DNA from 3 places in the Jeotgalibacillus aurantiacus genome. Region 2 is predicted to be linked to each of the others. Evidence: riboswitches for the same ligand, from Rfam matches in the RefSeq annotation. Region 2 holds a riboswitch; each other region holds the start of a gene.
The links. Region 2 has a riboswitch for S-adenosylmethionine ahead of metK (methionine adenosyltransferase). Riboswitches for the same ligand answer to the same signal wherever they lie in the genome.
Positions count from the first base shown of each region.

Region 1: linked by a shared signal. The riboswitch ahead of H7968_RS14985 (bifunctional homocysteine S-methyltransferase/methylenetetrahydrofolate reductase) and the one ahead of metK (methionine adenosyltransferase) in region 2 are both predicted to bind S-adenosylmethionine.
Region 3: linked by a shared signal. The riboswitch ahead of H7968_RS15875 (Na+/H+ antiporter NhaC family protein) and the one ahead of metK (methionine adenosyltransferase) in region 2 are both predicted to bind S-adenosylmethionine.

Region 1 covers NZ_JACNMS010000005.1:95,039-102,413, reverse strand. The annotation lists gene H7968_RS14995 (glycoside hydrolase family 16 protein) at 1-118, opposite strand, end outside; gene metH (methionine synthase) at 208-3,645, opposite strand; gene H7968_RS14985 (bifunctional homocysteine S-methyltransferase/methylenetetrahydrofolate reductase) at 3,623-5,482, opposite strand; SAM riboswitch class I at 5,587-5,693, opposite strand; gene H7968_RS14980 (DUF4352 domain-containing protein) at 5,802-6,305, opposite strand; gene H7968_RS14975 (SOS response-associated peptidase) at 6,476-7,111, shown strand; gene H7968_RS14970 (TrkH family potassium uptake protein) at 7,181-7,375, opposite strand, start outside.
Region 2 covers NZ_JACNMS010000004.1:18,570-25,944, forward strand. The annotation lists gene pckA (phosphoenolpyruvate carboxykinase (ATP)) at 1-521, opposite strand, end outside; SAM riboswitch class I at 832-976, shown strand; gene metK (methionine adenosyltransferase) at 1,133-2,332, shown strand; gene H7968_RS13010 (type IA DNA topoisomerase) at 3,056-5,170, shown strand; gene H7968_RS13015 (gamma carbonic anhydrase) at 5,201-5,740, opposite strand; gene H7968_RS13020 (alpha/beta fold hydrolase) at 5,861-6,664, shown strand; gene H7968_RS13025 (tetraprenyl-beta-curcumene synthase family protein) at 6,680-7,375, shown strand, end outside.
Region 3 covers NZ_JACNMS010000006.1:83,487-90,861, forward strand. The annotation lists gene H7968_RS15855 (histidine phosphatase family protein) at 1-473, shown strand, start outside; gene H7968_RS15860 (isochorismatase family protein) at 543-1,100, opposite strand; gene H7968_RS15865 (winged helix-turn-helix domain-containing protein) at 1,225-2,367, shown strand; gene H7968_RS15870 (MFS transporter) at 2,430-3,704, shown strand; SAM riboswitch class I at 3,787-3,889, shown strand; gene H7968_RS15875 (Na+/H+ antiporter NhaC family protein) at 4,008-5,321, shown strand; gene H7968_RS15880 (RNA polymerase sigma factor) at 5,462-5,911, shown strand; gene H7968_RS15885 (hypothetical protein) at 5,913-7,115, shown strand; gene H7968_RS18060 (hypothetical protein) at 7,139-7,270, shown strand.

The sequences.
Region 1 (7,375 bases), on a different contig from region 2:
GAGGCAAATAAAATGGCAGCCACTTTGACAGGTCAAGACTCACCTGATCAAAATCATCATTAAAAACCAAACGGAACCCCTTTTTTTCCAAAGAGTTCCGGGGGAAATCACGATCCATCCAGTCAACCTCCCGTAATTTGATAGTGAAAGAATGTATTAGAAGCTGCTCCCCGGTCTATGAAACCGCTGAGAGAGCAGCCGTAATTTTTATAATACGTTAAAATATCGTGCATCCGGATGAGCAAACACAATGGCTGATACGCTGGCCTCCGGTTCCATCATGAAGCCGTCAGTCAGCTGGACACCAATCTCTTCCGGCTGGATCAGCTTAAACAGCTTTTCCTGATCCTCAAGCTCCGGACAGGCAGGGTATCCAAAGGAGAAACGCTGTCCCTGATACTTGGCGCTGAAGCGCTCCTGCATCGTGAAATCAACTGAATCCGGGAAGCCCCAGCGGTCGCGCATCTGCTGATGAAGCAGCTCCGCAAAGCCTTCTGCTGTTTCAAGAGCCAGCGCCTGAAGCGCATGACTTTCAAGAAATCTTCCCTGCTCCTTATACTCCTGAGCCTTCTCCCTGATTCCCCGGCCGGCTGTGACGGTAAAAAATCCTACATAATCCATCTCGCCGCTTTCTTTTGAGCGGAGATAATCAGCAAGACATAAATATGGCGCTCTAGGCTGTCTTGGGAAAGTAAAACGTTCAATCTCGTGTCCCTCTTCTGGATGATAAATAATCACATCATCACCCTCACTCTGGGCAGGAAAGAACTGATACACAGCAGCCGGTGTAATCAATCCTTCTTTTTTCACTTCCTGAATCAGCTGATCAACGGTTTCTTTTACCTTGATGGTTTTTTCATCTCCTTCAGCTAAAAGGCGTGATACTTTACCTTTGACGCCGAGATGATGTCCGATCAGCATTTGCATATTGATATAAGCCTCAACATGTGAAACAGAGTACGAGCTGATCACATGACGCTGCACATCATTCGGCACAAAAACAGGGGCAGGGGCAACAGCCGGCTTTTCGAGTACACCGACATTGCTTTCACGTTTAGGGGCAGGAGCTGCTGATGCAATGGCTCCCTTTTTCGCCTCCCGCTCTTCTACAAGCTTGGCACGCTCCAATTCGTCCTGAAGCTGGTTCGCAAGGCTCAAACCGTTCATCGCATCCTTTGCATATAAAACAAGACCGTCATAGTTTTGTGAAATTTTTGTATCCACAAATTTACGCGAGAGTGCCGCTCCGCCAACCAGAATTGGAATCTCCATGCCTTCCTGCTTCATATCTCCTGCCGTAATGACCATCTGCTGGGCTGATTTAACGAGCAGACCTGACAGACCGACAATGTCCGGCTTTTCACGACGGATGGCTTCGATCAGCTCCGGCGGGGTTACTTTAATGCCAAGGTCAACCACTTCAAAACCGTTGTTACTTAAAATAATTTCTACAAGGTTTTTACCGATGTCGTGTACGTCCCCTTTTACCGTAGCGAGGAGTACCTTACCTTTAGAGGAAGAATCATCAGACGCTTCCATGTGCGGTTCAAGATAAGCAACAGCTGCTTTCATGACTTCAGCACTCTGTAACACCTCAGCTACAATCAGCTGATTGTCATTAAACAAGCGTCCAACCTCTTTCATGCCTGTCATCAAAGGGCCGTTAATGATGGATAGCGGCTCATCGTACTCAGTGAGCGCCTGCTCCAGATCCGGCAGCAAACCTTCTTTTGTACCTTCTACGACATAATAGGCAAGCCTCTCCGCAAGCGGCATATCCGGAAGTCCTGAAGCCGTTTCTTTCTTTTTACCACGGTAAAAGGCGGTAAATTCAGCGAGTGATTCATCAGTCGTATTGAATAACAGTTCTTCAGCCATTTTGACCTCAGCGGGATCAATAGAAGCGAAACGCTCCAGTTTCTCTGTATTGACAATCGCATAATCCAGACCTGCAAGTGTACAGTGGTACAGATACACGGCATTCAGCACCTCTCGGCCAACCGGAGGTAGACCAAAGGATACGTTACTGATGCCGAGCACGGTTTGCACCTGCGGGAAGGCCTCTTTTATGTGACGGATTCCTTCCACTGTTGCATTGGCTGAACCAATATACTGTTCATCCCCTGTTCCAACCGGGAAAACGAGCGGGTCAAAAATGATATCAGTCGGGTGAACACCGTAATCCTTTGTCAGAATGTCGTATGAACGCTTAGCGATTTCAAGCTTGCGTTCCGCTGATACACCCATTCCTTTTTCATCAATTGTTCCGACAACAAGTGCAGCACCATATTTTTTCGCAAGTGGTACAACTGCATCAAAACGTTCAAGCCCATCCTCTAAATTAATCGAGTTAATTATCGATTTACCTTGAGAATACCGAAGTGCTTTTTCAATTACCTTTTCGTCTGTAGAATCAATGACTAAAGGTACCTTCACTTTTTTGACAACCTCCTGCATGAAGGCTTCCATATCTTCTTCTTCATCGCGATCCGGGTCGGCCAGACAGATATCGATGACGTGTGCGCCTTTTTTCACCTGGGCACGGGCGATTTCCGATGCTTCCTCTATTTTCTTTTCCGCAATGAGGCGTTTGAACTTTCTTGAGCCAATGACATTTGTCCGTTCTCCGATCATCAGTGGTCTCATGGATGGATCATCATAGACAAGCGGCTCGATTCCTGACACGGTGTGATGCTTTTCAGGTCTCTGCTTACGCGGTTCATAATCCTTCATGACGTCCGCAATCGCTTTAATATGTGCAGGTGTCGTCCCGCAACAGCCGCCGACAATATTCAGCCAGCCCTTTTCAGCAAATCCTTTCAGCTTTCGTGCAAGCGTTTCAGGTGTTTCATGATATACACCCTCCTCATCCGGCAGTCCGGCATTTGGATAACAGCTGACATAAGACTGATTGATTTCAGATAACGAGCGGATATGGTCCTGCATAAATTCCGGTCCGGTCGCACAATTCAGTCCGACAGATACCGGGTTCATATGCTCAACACTGATATAAAAAGAATCAATCGTCTGTCCGGCAAGTGTTGTCCCCATCGGTTCAATGGTTCCGGAAATCATCAGTGGTAATTCTTTTCCGGTTTCTTCAAATGCCTGCTGAATACCGAGGTAAGCACTTTTTACGTTTAACAGGTCCTGACTTGTCTCGATCAGTAAAAGATCTGCGCCTCCATCAATCAGTCCGCGTGCCTGCTCTGCATACGACGCCTGAAGGTTTTCAAACGTTGTTCCACCGGTAACACTTAATGTTTTTGTTGTTGGACCCATTGCACCTGCTACAAAACGGGGACGTTCTTCAGTCGACCATTTATCTGCGGATTTCCGGGCTAATTCAGCACCAAGACGGCTCAATTCATAGGCGTCAGCCTGGATGTCATATTCTTCAAGCACGACGCTCATACTTCCGAAAGTATTCGTTTCAACAATATCCGCACCTGCTTCAAAATAAGCGTCGTGAATGTTTTCAATAACATCAGGACGGGTTCTGTTCAGGTTTTCATTACACCCTTCCAGTGCTTCTCCTCCAAAATCCTCCGCAGTCAGATTCGCTTCCTGAAGCATCGTTCCCATTGCACCGTCCATAATGAGAATGCGTTTTTCAAGCTGTTTAGTGAAGTTTGTTCGTGACATACTGATTCCCCCCGGCGCGTTTTGCTGCCTGTTCATTGGCATATCTCGTTAATTCAGCCGTCATTTCATATCGCATAAACGGCGTGATTAAATAAATTCCGTTAAATAAATCAAGCGCTGTGTCAATCAGAGATTTCGTCATCGCAATCCCTTCGCGGTGCGATTTTTCACGATCTCCTGATACAGCAGCCATCCGTTCCCTGACCTGATCCGTCAATTTAATCCCAGGTACTTCATTATGCAGGAAGTCTGCATTTTTGCTGCTTGTTAAAGGCATCAGCCCGATATACACAGGTTTTCCAAGATCCTTTACGGCTTCCGATGTTTCAATCAGCTTCTCTTCCGAAAAGACCGGCTGACTCATAAAGTAGTCTGCTCCAGCATCAATTTTCTTTTCCAGACGTTGTACAGCACGTTCCACACTCCGGACATTCGGATTAAAGGCGGCACCGATTGTAAAGGATGCTTTTTCACCGAGATCCTTACCGGACATCGACATTCCCTTATTCAGCTGGGCAATCATTTCAATCAGTTCAAATGATGACACATCATAGACAGAAGCGGCCCCCGGAAAATCACCTACCTTTGTCGGATCACCCGTAACGGCCAGAATATCATGTAACCCGAGTGTATGAAGTCCCATAAGGTGAGATTGAAGGCCAATCAGATTACGGTCACGGCACGTTAAATGGACAAGTGGCCGGACACCCTGCTGCTTGATCAGATAGCCGAGTGATTCGTTGGACACCCGAGGGCTTGCCAGTGAATTATCCGCAAGTGTCACCGCATCTGCACCGGCCTCACTCAGTGCTTTCGCTCCTTCCATAAATGAATCTGTGGACAGCTTCTTTGGAGGATCAAGCTCTACGATCACGGACTTTCTCCGGTTAACGATTTCCGTTAATGGTTCAGGCAGCTCTTTTGCCCGGTCTCTCACGATGATTGGTTCAATCGGCTGTGTAATCACTTTCTCACTGACAGGCTCTAATCCACTTAACGCCTCACTGAAGGAGCGGATATGCTCAGGTGTCGTACCACAGCACCCGCCTAATAAACGTACCCCCTGCTCCCTGAAAGATGGGGCAATCTCCTTAAAATAGGCAGCATTATTACTGTATTGAAGTGCACCATCTGTATAAGATGGCAGGCTTGCATTCGGATAACATGATAAATAAGCTCGCTCAGGCAGCGGAACCTGCTCAAGTGATTTCAACATGTGAAAAGGCCCCTGTCTGCAGTTCAATCCGACTACATCAGCTCCTGCCTGTTCGAGACGCAGCAGTGCTTCCGCCACTGACGTTCCATTTTGCATGACGCCAGGCTCCTGAACCGAGATCTGGGTAATAAGCGGAAGATCCGTTTCTTTACGGGCAATTTCAAGCACGGCTGACAGTTCCTCAAGGTCGTAATACGTTTCAAATAACAGCCCGTCCACTCCTTCTAAAAGCAAACAGTAAAGCTGTTCTCTGAAGGTTCGCTTAATTTCATTCAGTTCAATGGACTGAGGACGAAAGCTGCGAATCCCTCCTGAAGTCCCGAGAACAAATGTATCTTTACCTGCAGCCTTTTTGGCATTTCTGACCGCTGCAGTATTGATTTCCCTTACCTGTTCCTCAAGTCCGTATCGCTCAAGCTTGTGGTAGTTTGCGCCGTACGTATTCGTCTGAATAATGTCCGCGCCCGCTTCAATATAAGCACGATGGATTTTCTGGATATGCTCAGCCTGCGAAAGATTTAATTCCTCATAGCACTGATCCGTTCCATACGAATACAGGAGGGTTCCCATTGCACCGTCACCGATCAGGATGCGATTTTTCATTTCGTCTAATAAAGTCATGTTACTTCCCCTTCCGTATTCGTGGATCTTATCAAGGTTGTCTATACAAAAAGGCCTTCTTATCGCTTGAATAAGAAGACCTGTGTTAGAAAACGGAACAACTCTCCTTATCTTCCCCGTAAAAATACGGGATGGATTTAGCACCTTTTCACTTGTGTGATGGTTGCTGAGGTTTCGCAGGGCCTTGTCCCTCCACCTCTCTTGATAAGAATCCACACTATTTAGTTAATTATGATAACTCTACTAGACTAAAGCCCCTTCTGTCAACAGCAGAACCGCGATTAAACAGACTGTTCAGCAAATTGTAATGGTTGATGCATTAATCCAGTGAAGTAATGCCTGGCAGTCTCCATTCAATTTCCTCTTCGCCAAAAGTACCGAACAGCTTAAAGGCTGTAGTAGCAGATGCCTCAAATTGAAGTGATCCTTCAACTGTTTCACCGGCAGGCACTGTCCATTCAACCGGATCACCATAGGCAGATTTTTCCTCATCAGCCAGATCTGTTAAACGGAACTGATCACCTGTAATCACAGCTTCTTCCTCACCATTGTTCGTAATACTGAAACTGACTTCATAAACACGATTTGTTTCGTCGATTTGCTCTGTCACACCTGCACTGACAGCTGTCATCGTCAGATCACCCGTCTGAACCTCATCCTCTACAACATATAAAGCCGGCTCTGACGTTTCTTCAGGCGCTTCCGTTTCTTCTGTTGTCTCTTGTGCTGATTCAGCGTTACCAGCTGATTCGTCTGTTTCCTCTGAACATGCTGCAAGCATAAGTGATGCAGCAAGCGCAGATACTAACCAAAATTTCTTCATAATTGAACACCCTCCTAGATATGTAAAAATGACACTTCCTCATTATTATTCGCAATGCGAAATAAATCAACCATTTTCCTGTAAAAGGAAATAAGATTAAATCTTCTCTATCTTCGCAATGTTTTTATTATTTGTTACGATAGTGTTAGTAAATAAGGAGGGGAATTTACTTGTGTGGACGATTTTCTTTAACCGAAGCGCTTGAGGATTTAAAGGAATATTACCAATTCAATATGCGGGATGACTTTGATGTCTACCCACACATTAACCTTGCACCCAGCAATCAGGTAGCCGCTATTGTCAGTGTTGAAGGGAAGCGATACCCCGCTTATTTTCGCTGGGGGCTCATTCCGCCTTTTGCTAAAGATGAAAAAATCGGATACAAAACCTTTAACGCCCGGGCAGAAACCGTTTCTGAAAAGCCGAGCTTCCGCAGAGCCTTCCGATCTAAACGGTGCTTAATTCCCGCGAGCTCCTTTTACGAATGGAAGAAAACAGAGGAAGGGAACAAACAGCCTTATGAAATAAAACTTGTCAGCGGGGATCCATTAACGTTTGCTGGACTTTGGGAATCATGGCGAAACGAACAGAATGACCTGATCAGAAGCTGCACCATTATTACAACTGAGCCGAATAGCGCAATGAGCCAAATTCACGACCGCATGCCTGTCATTCTTTCACCTGACCAATTCGACCGATGGCTGAACCATGATGGAGATGTGGAAGAGTTAAACTATTTATTGAGTCCTTTTACAGGAGAGCTGAAAATCAGCAAAATTTCAGGAGAACGGTTTAAACGAAAATAAAAAGCTGAAAGACGCACATTGCGTTTTTCAGCTTTTTCGTTATGACATTCACTTGCTGAAAATAAACCATTACCCAGCAAGTACATCTGCTTTCGGATACTTAATTTTACGATAATCCGGTTTAGCGATTGAAAAGAATAAGGTTAACGGACCAACTTTTCCGATAAACATCACCAGCATTATTACATATTTACCCATATCTGATAAGTCAGGTGTAAGCCCCATTGATAATCCAACCGTTCCAAAGGCAGAAACCGTTTCAAA
Region 2 (7,375 bases):
GAACGGGTGCCGTCTTTAGCCGGATCGGCTTTTAAAGACGGAGCGGACAAAATGGTAAATGGTGACTCTGTCGGGCTGCTCCAGCTCTCATCTTTTTTCGGGCGGATAAAGAGCTGATGGGCAAACAGGTTATGCCACGCGCGCTCATTTACGACACGGATTGGTAATCTTGAATCAAGATCGGCACCGGCAAACCCTTCAAATACGAAGAGCTCTTCTTTTTCTGACAGATGTGCAAGAACCTTTTCATATAGACGCTCGAAAGATTCCTGTGAAATTGGCTGGTTGACATTGCCCCAGTCAATCTGATCACGTACAGACGGCTCATCAACGATGAATTTATCTTTAGGTGAGCGGCCGGTATATGTACCTGTTTCGGCACGGACTGCTCCGGTTGAGGTTAATGTTCCTTCTTCACGCATAAGGACTTTTTCAGTCAGCTGAGGAACAGATAAGTTTTTATGAACATTGTTCCCTGCAAGAAGTTCCTGAAGGTCTGATGAATTCCGGATTGTTGTCATTGCATTCCCACCCTTTTTTAAAAATGGTTATCCCTTTGTTCGAAATTAGTATAACACATTAACTTAAATAGTCTATACTAATTAATCGAATTTACAGGATTGTCACAGAAAAAGTTCCTGGTTGCTTAAGTAAAAATACTTCACCTATTAAACATAACATTTTCCAGCCCTGAATTGAAAGCCCTTACATTATAATGAAATAAAGAAGAAATCTGTTCGTATTTTCTGACATTTATCGTGACTCTGTTTCTGAAAAAGTAAGTGTTGACATCACCCGGCTGTTTCCGTATGATTGTTCTTTGAACGGATACTCTTATCCCGAGCTGGTGGAGGGACAGGCCCTATGAAACCCAGCAACCTGCTCTGCAAAAAAGCGAACAGCTTTTGCGGTAAAACCATCACTTGAGCGAAGGTGCTAACCTGTAGCAAGACGAACTTGTCTTGAACGATAAGAGTGAAAGGCGATCTGACGAATGAACCTTTCCTCACAAACATGGGGAGAGGTTTCTTTTATTTTGGCCGATACTTGGAAGATCATAAAAGGTTAACGTTCGATCTCTAAGGGTAATGAGTACCGTCGACTATATACGCTTCACAAGGAGGAGACTTTCATGTCAACAAAACGTCATCTTTTTACATCCGAGTCCGTAACGGAGGGACATCCGGATAAAATTTGTGACCAGATTTCTGATTCAATTCTTGATGCCATTTTAAAGGATGATCCGAATGCCCGCGTGGCTTGTGAAACATCTGTAACGACGGGTCTTGTACTCGTAGCCGGAGAAATTTCAACATCTACTTATGTTGATATCCCGAAAATCGTGCGCGAAACGATTCGTGAAATCGGCTATACACGTGCAAAATACGGCTTTGACGCTGAAACATGTGCAGTACTGACATCAATCGATGAGCAGTCAGCTGACATTGCAGCAGGTGTTGACCGTGCCCTTGAAGATCGTGAAAGCAATATGACTGACGCTGAAATTGAATCAATCGGAGCGGGTGACCAGGGGCTGATGTTCGGCTTTGCCTGCAACGAAACAGAAGAGCTTATGCCTCTTCCAATCTCACTTGCACATAAACTATCCCGACGCCTGACAGAAGTACGTAAAGAAGACGTTCTTCCTTACCTTCGTCCGGACGGTAAAACACAGGTAACGGTTGAGTATGATGAAAATAACCAGCCTGTACGCATCGATACAATCGTTATTTCAACTCAGCACCACCCTGAAGTAAGCCTGGACCGTATCCAGCGCAATCTGAAGGAGCATGTCATCAAGCCGGTTGTGCCTGCACACCTGATCGATGACAATACAAAGTATTTCATCAACCCGACTGGCCGCTTCGTAATCGGAGGACCTCAGGGAGATGCAGGTCTTACAGGACGTAAGATCATCGTTGACACATACGGCGGTTATGCACGTCACGGCGGTGGCGCATTCTCTGGTAAGGATGCAACAAAGGTTGACCGCTCAGGTGCTTATGCAGCCCGTTACGTAGCGAAAAACATCGTAGCAGCAGGCCTTGCTGACAAATGTGAAGTACAGCTTGCCTACGCAATTGGCGTAGCACAGCCTGTATCTATTTCAATCGACACATTCGGAACAGGAACAGCAGATGAAGAAAAGCTGATCGAAGTCGTTCGCAACAACTTCGACCTTCGCCCGGCCGGCATCATCAAAATGCTTGACCTGCGCCGTCCAATCTACAAGCAGACAGCAGCATACGGACACTTCGGACGTAATGATCTTGACCTTCCATGGGAAAGAACAGACAAAGCTGACGTGCTTAAAGCGGAAGTAAACGCGTAATCATTTGTAAATAATGAACCGGGACCTGACTTGTGCAGGTTCCGGTTTTTTAGTTTTATGCGTCTTTGTGTGGGGATGGAGGAATTGTACTGTTTCAGAGATTAATTAAATCGATCTAAAATTTATTTTAATCGTTTCAAATTTTTATTGTTATGTTCACCTTGTAAATGACTTTATTTGTCATGTTCCGATTGTGATTTGTATCGTTCTGCGGACCGAATTGTACTGTTCTAACAAATAAATGTATCGAATATTCCCGTTTTCATCTCAAAGGTCCGGGACCGGTTTTCCCATCACTTATTTCAATCAATAAGATTGTAGAAAACAGCTCAAAGGGCTGGGGGCATCCGTAGACTCCTACTGCAGAGAAGCGACAGGTGAGACAGCGTAGCGCAAAGCGCTAGCTGGCTCACCGCGCGGCCTTAGAAAAGCGGAGGCGACTCGTCCAGCCCCGACAAGCATAAGACGAAAATGAAACGAGGGTTGCTCTTTACCCTCGTTCATTTTTGACTTATGACCTCGAGGGGCTAGTCGCCGCAGCTAGACAAAAGAAAGCGAAGGATGCTCCCAGTCCGGTTTATACAAACATACTCCTATACTTTTCACAACATCAACCCACTCTCCGAATAAACGTTCGCATTCCATCCCCAACAATGATAAAATAAAACAATCCGCAGCACTCCCCAAACAAATCCCCTCAAAAACAACTTAGGAGGAATTCCCTTGTACACAGTCATCCTTGCTGAAAAACCATCACAGGCAAAAAGCTACGCGGATGCTTTTTCATCCGCTAAAAAAAGCAATGGCTATTATGAAATCTCCGATCCGCTTTTTCCGGGTGGTGCCGCCATTACCTGGGGATTCGGACATCTCGTATCATTGGAGGAGCCACATGCCTACAAAAAAGAATGGAAGCGCTGGCGGCTTGATCTGCTGCCGATTATTCCGGATGAATTCAAATTTACAGTCCCATACGCAAAACGGGCTCAATTTAACATCATAAAAGGCCTTTTAAGAAAAGCGAATCAGATTATCGTGGCAACAGACAGTGACCGTGAAGGGGAAAATATTGCCCGCTCTATTATTGAACAGGCTAATATGATGCATAAACCGACGAAACGTTTATGGATTAATTCGCTTGAAAAAGACGTGATCCGTCGAGGATTTCAGGAGCTCCGGGATGGGGAGGATTATCTGTCTCTGTATGACGAAGCGCAAACGAGACAGCTGAGTGACTGGCTTGTCGGTATGAATATGTCGAGGCTGTATACGTTGCTGCTTCAGGAAAAAGGAATTGACGGACCATTCAGCGTTGGCCGCGTTCAGACACCAACGCTTTATATGATCTGGCAGCGGCAGCATGAGATCGAAAACTTTAAGCCTGAGCCGTTTTTCCAGCTGCTCGCTGATCATCAGGCAAAAGAAATCAACTTTCAGACGAAACATAAAGAATCGTTTAAAACGTCAGAAGATGCTGCACAGATCCTTTCAAAACATCAAATTGAAGAAGGAAAAACGCTCTTCGGTAACGTTTCTAAAGCAGAAAAGAAGCAGAAGAAAATGCAGGCACCAAGTCTGCACAGTCTCTCAACTCTGCAGGCGAAGCTGAACAGGAGATTTAAGTACAGTCCTTCAAATGTATTAAAAACGGTTCAGGATCTGTATGAGAAAAAACTCGTGTCTTATCCAAGAACCGACTGTCCGTTTATTACAAGGAATGAATTTAACTATTTGGCGGCACAGGTTGAAAAAATGAAAGAATCAGTAGGCGCTTCATTTGATGTAAAGCATTCACGCCCAAGGCCAAAATATGTTCAGGATCAGAAAGTACAGGAGCACTATGCCATCATCCCGACGAGAAAGCTGCTGACAAAAGACCGTCTTGAAAAACTGAAGCCGATGGAGCGGAATGTTTACGAGGAAATCGTTAACAGCACACTGGCAATGTTTCATGAGGATTATCACTATGAGGAAACCGTCATCGAAGTGGATATAAACGGACTTCCATTTATCGCAAAAGGAACTGTGGAAAAAATTCGCGGATGGAAAGAGCTGTTTAATGAGACAAATAAAAAGGACGCGATCCTGCCAAATGTAACGGTGGGGGATACGCTGCCGAGTAAGGTAACCGTGAAAGAGGACGTGACCAAGCCGCCAAAGCCCTATACAGAAGGTCAGCTGATCTTAATGATGAAAACAGCGGGTAAACTGCTGGAAGACGAACAGGATCAGGCTGTGTTAAAGGAAGTGGAAGGGATTGGTACGGAAGCAACCCGCGCGTCCATTATTGATACGCTGAAAAAACAGAAGTATATTACGATTGCGAAAAACATCGTAAGTGTGACGGATAAGGGAGTCACACTTTGCAAAGTCATTGAAGGAACGCTTTTGAGCAGCCCGGAGATGACCGCGAAATGGGAGGCTTATCTGAAAAAAATAGGAAGACGGCAGGGGAGTCAGGAAGCTTTTCTGAAAAATATCGGATCATTTATTGATCATATGATGCAGACAGCTCCAGAGAAAATGGGCGCGATTCCAAAAGGTCAAGGCGGCACAGGGACCAAGAAAAGATCCTCATCTCTCGCTGAATGTCCAGCGTGTAAAAAAGGTAAAATGGTAGATAAAGGCGGATTCTACGGCTGTAATGAATACAAAAACGGCTGCCGTCAGACACTGCCGAAAATATTATTATCAAAAAAACTGTCAGATGCGCAAATTAAAGCCCTCTGTGAAAAAGGGCAGACTGCTCTATTAAAGGGCTTTAAAAGTAAAAATGGGAAAACATTCAGTGCAAGGCTCGTGCTGAGGGACGGTAAGATTGAAATGGATTTTAAATGATAAAAAACCGGCAGATGCCGGTTTTTATGCTTAATTTGAATGGTGCTTGTTCATATAATCAACTTCAGCTTTTTTATATAGCTGAGCTTTTTCAGCATATTCTCTGCTGATCCGCTCCATATCAAGCCGGTCTTCATCGGTCACTTCCCGGATCACTTTTGCGGGTCTGCCGAAAGCCATCATGCCGGCAGGAATTTTTTTGCCTGGCGGTACGAGGCTGCCTGCACCTATAAAGGCGCCTTCTCCAATCTCCGCTCCATCAAGAATGACAGATGCCATCCCGATTAATGCTTTTTTTCTGATGATACAGCTATGTAGTGTAACCTGGTGACCAACTGTTACGTCATCTTCAATGATCAGTGGATGATCCGGACTTTGATGAAGCACAGACAAATCCTGTATATTGACCTTTTCTCCAATGATGGTTGGAGAAACATCTCCCCGGATCACACTGCCCGGCCAGACGCTTGAATGTGCCCCGATTGTCACATCTCCGGAAACCATTGCAGAGTCTGATATGTAGACGCTTTCGTGTAGCTTTGGGTGGTGAGTTTTGTAGGGGATGATCATGTTATCGCTCCTTTAATCAGTCTTTATTATGTTATAGTTTAGTGTATCACAGTCACGATTTAAAACTGAAAATATAGGCTTTTACACAGTAAACAGAGTCAGAAAGAGAGGAATCCGGTCATGTGGAAATGGGAAACGGAACATGCAGCTCATGGCGTGATCGTGATCATTCATGGAGAATTTGAACATCACGTACGTTACGGCTGGCTGATAGAAATGTGGAGGTCGAAAGGTTATCATGTCGTTATGGGAGATCTGCCCGGACAGGGAATGGTGAAGCGCACAGAAAGAGGTCACATTGATTCATTTAAAGAATATGAAGCGGCAGTGAATGAATGGATTGAAGCGGCTTACCTGTTTGATTTACCTGTTTTTTTACTCGGCCATGGTCTGGGTGGTTTAATCGCGGTCCGGATGCTACAGAAGGTGAACAAGGAAATAGCAGGTCTGATTCTCTCTAATCCAAGCTTCGCCTATAAATACACTCCATCTAAAACAACCCAGCTTTTATCAGGAAGCTTAAATAAATTGTCTCCGGAACATCGTTTTTCTTTTGGATTTCCAATTACAGATGCTACGCGAAATGAAGAAATAATTGAACTGGATATTGAGGATCCGATCTACATCTCCAGAGTGTCCGTCAGGTGGTATCGGGAGGTTCTTCAGGCAATGAAGAATGTTACAATGGATGGTAAGGTGTTTCCGGATATTCCGGTGTTGTTGATGCAGAGCGGTGACAACAGACTGGTGGATAGTGCACCGGCAAGAAAGTGGCTTCTTCAGCTGCCATTGACAGAGATGCAGGTAAAGGAATGGCCACAGTGCTATCACGAACTATTTAACGAACCGGAAAGAGAAGAAGTATTTCATTATGCGGAGTCGTTCGCACGTAACAGACTCCGGTCGATTGGCTATGATGTATAAAAAGAGGTGATCAGGATGGCAATACCGAATGAACCGCTTTTTTTAATGAATCAGGTATATCGAAAAGTATTTCCGATTGTTCACAGGGAATTGGCTTACTGGAAAGAGAAAGCTGTTCTTATTGACAACGAAGAGCTTAGAAAACAGGCGCTCGACAGCCTTCATGATAAAACCTTTCACTGTGAAGGTGGAGGGATCATGGGGCTTTTGGCGCTGCATGGAAAACGTGATGCCATGGAGTTTATTGTGGCGTATCAGACGATTAGTGATTACCTTGATAATCTTTGTGATCGCAGTACCTCACTCGATCCTGAAGATTTTGCCTGTCTTCATCGTGCCATGGAGGATGCATTAACGGTCGGTGCGGTGCCTGGTAATTACTATGAATGCAGAGAGGATCAGGAGCCCGGTTACTTAACATCACTCGTCCTGCGCTGTCAGGAGGTATTGTCAAGGATACCTAATTATCCACTTATCAAAGATGAACTTCTCCATCTATCCCGCCTGTATTGTGATCTGCAAATACATAAGCACGTCCGGGAAAATGAACGGGAACAAAGGCTTCAGCAGTGGTTCAACGATCACCGTAAAGACTTTCCAGGAATGGAATGGTATGAGTTTTCAGCATGTACCGGATCCACGCTCGGTATTTTCTGTCTCGTAGCTTATTCACTGAGACCAGATTTTAAAAAAGAACATGCCAAAATGATT
Region 3 (7,375 bases), on a different contig from region 2:
TTCCGTTAAATGAAAACGGTATTTCACAAGCACATTCATTGAAGACTGAACTACAGAATGTGAAATTTGATTTCGTATATTCTTCACCACAGGAAAGAGCAGTCCAGACAGCGGAGATAGTGACAGGGAAACAGGCACTCACAGATGAAAGGTTAAATGTGATTGATGTAGGTGAGGCTGATCAATTACCAGTGAAAGATATACATATGAAAGGGCCGTTACCCGATCCTGACGTGTATAAAGGGGTAGAAGATCCTGAGTTGTTTGCAAAACGGATTTTCAGCTTCATGCATGAAATCGAGAAGAAACATGGAAATGATAATGTAAATATCCTATTGTCTGGACATCGTTGCAAAACGGGCTGTATCGGTGCTTATTTTGAAGGAATACCTGAGGATCGAAATGTTTTAAAATTTTCTTCAGACACTGGGAAATATCAGGTTTATGAATTTAGTACAACACATGGCCAGTGAACCCTGACAACAGGAATGAATATTTATATTTAAAAAAGTTTCCCAGTTTGCAGGGAAACTTTTTTCGCGTTAACGATATTCATCGTGTGTCGGAGTAAACAATTCTTCAGACGACTGACGGACAAGAGAAAAGTGTTCAACGTTATAGTGTCCATGGAGTGTCGAATTATGATGCGCAATAATCTGTTCACCAGATAAGGCAGCTGAATCTGATGTAGAATGGGCATCTCCCACTAAGGTGACATCGAACCCATTAATGGTAGCAGTGCGAACAGCAGTATCAATACAATGCTCCGTTTTGCAGCCGGCAATGACGAGGTGGCCAATTTCCTGCTCCTTCAAATACTCAAGCAAAGGCGTCCCGTGAAATGAATTCGTTGCATATTTTTCGAATTTCACTGCCCCTTGCGGAATGTTAATGTCCTGATGTACCTCGAACCCATCTCCCTCTCCATTGGCTACATCTTTATCACAGATAAAAATAATCTTACTTTCAGCATCAAGCGCCTTTTGAATGACAAAGTTGATATTTTTGATCAATAATTCCTTATTTACAATGCCAGCTTCCTGTTCATTTCCTTCAATCAGCTCCTGCTGGGCATCAATGACGATTAAAGCATGTTTCAATTTGACTGGTCCTTTCCTGTTCCTCATGCTACTATTCTGTTATCCGGGTGAAATCTCCTTTAATTTCCACGTAATCAAGAATTATCGATATAATAAAAGAAAACTTGTTATAAAAGGTGATTTTATGTCTCAACTAACCTTTAATCTTGCAGACTATACTGCATCGTATAAAGGCACTCAAGTTCAATTATTAAGAAAAGAATTTTTTCTTTTACAGTTTCTTTATGAACGTGCCGACCAGGTATTTTCGAGGTCTCAGCTGCTCGATGCGGTTTGGCCGATGGATGCGCCTACAGACAGAACGGTGGATGATCATATTTACCGTGTGAGGAAGAAACTGAAGAAGCTGTCTGATTTTATTGTGATAGAGACCGTAAAAGGTCATGGGTATGTGTTGAAGAAAATTGATGTTGGAATGGATGACGCAGCCTATCAGGATCCGGAAATAAATAAGATGCTTGAAGGTCTGATTAAGCGATATCATCTATTTGGTCATGGAGAAGCCATGCAAACGTTTATTGAGGAAAAGCATTTAGGGTTTATGGTTCCGGAAGAATATAAGCCTGTTTTTGCCTTTATGAAGGCTGATATTGACTGGTTCATCAATGATCATGCCAATATGGATCAAAAACTGTATTACATGATTCATATTTATCACACTCAGACTGGCAATTTTCGTGAAGCCATTCAGTATATTCAGCGTGGACTCGAGAAAGAGGTGTTTTCTGAAAGATCACATTTTGAAGCTGAGACATTAGGTTTGTTTTATTTATTTGTAATGGATCAAGACCTTAAAAAAGCTGATCGACAGTTTAAGTCGATGACGTTAAAATACCCTGAACTGCTGAAATCTGATCACGGATTTAACCCTTCCCTTATGAATTTTAAGTTGATTCTATTGCTATGCGGTGGAGAAACGAGTGAATTTAATCGACTATTTATTGAGATGGAACAGTTTTATCAGAATAATCCTTTGCAAAGGGAGCTTGGCATATTTTATGTGATCACTGGAATTCTCCATCTCCAGCGGGGCTCGTTTAAAAAAGGTCGTGAGGATATAGAGCAGGGATATCATGTGGTGAAAAATACAAAGTTTACATCTCATCTCTTTTTTTACTTTGAAATCACGCTTCTCTTACTAGATAAACTTAAATTGGATGAAGAATTATTTATGCTTTTAAAAGCAAATGCAGACGAAATGAAACGGGAGTATTTGCCGGATCGAAAGGTAAGTCTGGTAAAACAGCGTCTGAATCTGTTCATTTGATCATCCTCTGACATTGAGCCACTAAACTGATGATATTAATCAGGAAGCAGGGTGATTGTTATATGTCAGCAGGTAAATTAGATCGTTCTATTTGGGGCAATCGTTTGTTTGTAAAGATGTTTTCGTCTTATTCAATTTCTGTCATGGGAAATTATTTTGATGCTGTCGCGATTATGATTTTATTTGGATTCGTCTGGCAGGCAGATCCTTTTTTAATCGCTTTAATTCCCGTTGCAATGGCATTGCCGCAAGCGCTATTAGGTCAGTTCTCAGGAGTGTTTGCCGACCGGACTGACAAGCTGAAAATGATGTTTTTGGCTGATCTTATCAGTGTGGTGTTGACGCTTATGCTGGTCTTCGTTTCGGGTCCATGGCTCGCGCTACTCATCATTGCGTGCAGATCAGTGGTGAATTTGATTCATTATCCTGCTCAACAGGGGATGGTAAAAGAGGTGGTGCCAGAGCATCAGCTTTTCCAGGCTTTTTCTTTAAATGGAATCATGCTGCAGTTTTCTAAAATTGCAGCACCGTTAATTGGAGGAGTGATAGCAGGAGCAGTATCACCGCAAATATGTATTTTGATCAACGCAATAATGCTCATTATTTCGTGTTTTGTTTTATTCAGTATGAGAAGAGAATATTCAGTGTTTGAAAAAGATTCTTATGCTATGGCTCACAATAATAGAGGTGATTTTTGGATTTCATGGCGTGAAGGCTGGCTGATCATTTTTACCAGCCGTCCACTATGGGTCAGCTTTATGCTCGCTTTTTTAGGTTTACTTACAATCCAGATGATTGATATTCAATTCACTACATGGTTCAGAGAGCTGTCACCTGATCAACCTGAATTAATCGGTTATCTGTTTGCCTCTTCCGGAGCGGGTGCCGTTGTCATGATTGTGCTGTTAAATCGATTTTCAAATCTGCGGGATTACGGTTGGCTCATGGGTGGAAGTCTTGCCTGCGTTGGAATTGGATTTGGAGGAATTGGATTACTTGAGGCAGGATTCCCTTTATGGCAGCCCATCATTTTCGGTGCTATCATTGGTCTTGGTGTGGGTTTATACTCGGTGGGATTTCAATATATCATCCATAAGCATACTTCGAAAGAGAATATTGGGAGAGTATCAGGTATTAATCAGACCATATGCAGCTTGTGTGTTGTAGTTGGCCCATTAATCGGTGGGATACTTGTCAGGTTATTCGGTGCAGGTGCGGTTTTTATGTTTGTGGGGTTATTTTGCTTGCTTATAGGGATGGTTGCTTTTACCCTTAGAAATGTATTATGGAAGGAAACGGTTTCAGCCGCTCAGGTAATCAGCGACGAAATAATATGAATCTTCCGAAGTTATCAAGATCCGTTGACATCCTTTTTTAAATCTTTTATCATTCAACAATAAATTAAATACCTGCAAGACCTTCTTATGAAGAGAGGTGGAGGGACTGGCCCTTTGAAGCCTCGGCAGCAGACTTGGATGAGTACTGTGCCAATTCCAGCAGGCATGAGCCTGGGAGATAAGAAAAGTGGTTTGCTTTTGATTAAAAGCTTCTTCCTTTTCTTATGGGAGAAGCTTTTTTGTTTGGCCGCAGGTTTGAAGTTTATAGGATTTGTTAAAACAAAAGGTTGGAGGTGCATTCTTATGACGAATCAGGAAATACCTCAGAGTAATCCGCTTGCTCTGATTCCGTTTGGCATATTTATTTTATTATTTATTGGTTCAGGTGTAATCACGGGTGATTTTTATTTAATGCCTGTGCTGGTTGCTTTATTTATTGCGATTTTGGTCGCCTTACTGATGAATCGCAAAACTGATTTTCAGACGAAGGTGATGCAGCTGTCTAAGGGTGGAGGTCATCCGAATATTATTTTGATGGTCATTATCTTTCTTTTAGCAGGAGCTTTTGCATCCGTTGCTGATGGTGCTGGTGCAGTAGATTCGACGGTCAATCTTGGACTGTCCTTTTTACCGCAGAATCTGTTGATCGTCGGATTATTTATTATAGGATGTTTTATCTCTATTTCTATGGGGACTTCTACAGGTACGATTGTGGCGCTGGCACCGATCGGACTTGGTGTATCAGAGCAGACAGATATCGGTGTTGCGCTGGCGATGGGTGCGATTGTGAGTGGCGCGATGTTTGGTGATAATCTGTCCATTATCTCAGATACGACCATTGCAGCAGTACGCACGCAGGGAACGAAGATGAAGGATAAGTTTAAAGCAAATGTTAAAATCGTTCTTCCGGCTGCGATCATTACAGCAATCATTTTCGCTGTGATGACAACGGGATCAAGTGCCTCATTGGAGGAATCGAATCCTTATAATCTCCTGCAGGTGCTTCCGTATTTAGGCGTACTGATCTTTGCGATTGCAGGAGCAAACGTCATTCTTGTTTTGCTTGGCGGTATTATTTTTGCTGGAATTGTAGGTCTAGGACTTGGTGAATTCAGTTTGCTGACCTTGATCGAACTGATTGGAACAGGATTCTCTAATATGTTTGAGCTTGCGATGATTGCGATTTTACTTGGTGGACTGGTGGAACTCATCAAACAGAATGGCGGCATTGAATTTCTGCTTCAGTCTGTTACAAAACGAGTCAATTCCAAGCGCGGTGGAGAGGCAGGGATTGCCGGCCTCGTAAGTACGGTGAATTTCGCAACAGCGAACAATACGATCTCAATTATTACGGCAGGTCCGCTTGCAAGACAGATCTCAGAACGTTTTGGTATCGACAATAGAAGATCTGCGAGTCTGCTTGATATTTTCTCAAGCTCTGTGCAGGGGCTGATTCCATACGGTGCACAGCTGCTTGCAGTAGCAGGTGTAGCGGGCATTTCTCCTGTGGAGATTGTACCGTTCTGTATTTATCCAATGCTGATCGCATTGTCAGGAATCATTGCGATCGCTATTCAATTCCCGAGATTTAAAACACCTGGTGTGGTGGAGGATTAAGGTGAAAAGCTTCTCTCTTTGAGGGGAGCTTTTTTCTATGGGGAAAATTATTTTTAAAAAAGGTCCAACACTTTCCGATGCCGAAACGTTATATACATGAAACCACGAAAAAGTGAGTGAAGCCGATGGAGTCCAGTGAGTTGTATCTGGAATTGGAAACTAATCTGCGCAGGTTTGCCAGGTCAATTGCAAGACATGAACAGGAAGCAGATGACCTGATTCAGCAGGCTGTGATCAAATCGCTTGCTCATGAAAGTATGCTTCAGGAACTGCCTGTTTATAAACAGCGTGCCTGGTTCTTCCGGGTGATGAAAAATCAGCTGGTTGATGAACGGAGAAAAGAGCAGCGGCTGACAGGGTGGGAGGATGACTTTGAGCAAATCAGACTGGATCAGCGATTTACTCATATTGAGGTCACTGAATTACTTGCCGATCTGTCACAGGAATACAAGGATATTATCTTTAAGCGGTACTGGATTGGATTATCAAGTAAAGAAATTGGTCAACAGCTGCATCTGCCTGCCGCTACGGTCCGCTACAAATTAAGTCAGGCGTTGAAACAATTAAAAAAGAAATTGGAGGAAGATTAACATGAAAAAGCAGCGAATTGGGAATGTAGGAGTCATCAATTTAACGAAAGCGACGGAGAAAACGGTCTCTGAAATCGAAAGCATTGAAAATGTAGGTTGTATTATTTATTCGAGAGAGACGGCTCACTTGTTATCTTCTTTAAAAAGTAAAAACGTTGGGGCAAGCATTGAAATAAATGGAGAGTTTCAAACCCTTACAGGTGAAACCGTTCTGTCACGGCAATACCTTCAGTCAATTGCGGACCCCGTTCAATTACTTACAGTTGGAAGTGTTATTTTCGATGATGACATTGAAGAAGAAGACCTTCAAGGTAAAATCGAAGGACTATATGTTGTTGGCTCGATAGTCTCCCCGGTACATTTGCAGGGAATCATTCAAAGCAAAGTAAAGCATATGACTGGCATGTCTGAAACGTATTCAGGTGAAAAGCCAAGAACAATCAATGGGAAACATGAGCTGAATAACGCATACCTCGATTCAATACAGTCTTCTGTTAAGCTGACGGTAAATGGAAAGTTGACTCTTGCAAAAGACTTATCTCTTGAACAATTAAAAACAAAGATTGAACACCTCACTGTAAATGGATTGTTGTATTTCCATGAATCTCAGGAATCAGCTGTATTCGCTCTTTCACACACGGTTAACGGGGAAACAGTCAAAATCCCGGAAGGTTTTACTTTACTGACTTCATCACAGTCTTATTCAGCACGTACGTTGCGCCGCCTCAAAGGAGCAAAGCTCATGACATCAAAACCGATCTATTTCGAAAAAGATGTGACCCGTGAGCAGTTGGAGCAGGCGATTGATCAAATCCAGACGACCTCTATTGTGGTTGTAGATGAAAATCTTGAGGATCTGCTCTATGAGAAGACAAATATTGAGGCTGAAATCCTATCATATGAGGGACAATACGTGCTGATTGAAAACGAAGAACAGTGGGCCACAGAAGAGTATGCAGCCTACGATAAACCGGTCACGCTCATTGTAGCTGGAAAGCTTAGATTTGGAGAAGATCTGGATATCTCAGAACTCAAAACGACGATTAAACACATCGACCTTTTGGGCACAATGATAGCAGATACACCCGAGATCAGAGGAGCGGTTAAAGCGCTTCTCCGATTAAAAGAAGGTAGTGTGGAAGGTGCTGAACAGCCGGCTGATTCTGACTATGATGTTGCGAATTATGGTGAACTCAGCTTGTAAACAGAAGGCAGGTGAACGTAGAGATGTACTATCAGGACAGAAGCCTCATCGAAAGCAAGATGAATGACCGCCGTAAGCAGGTTGAGGAGCAGAGATTGGCAAAGCGGGTAAGAAAACGTAAGGTCAATAAAGACGAGATGTGGAGTATTTTTTAGCAATTAGCCTGAGCGATTTAGAAGAATCGTTTATTTGTGACAAATGAATAAAAAGTAAGCTCCCTACCAGACTTCATCGTGATAAAGTCTGGTAGGGAGCTTTGC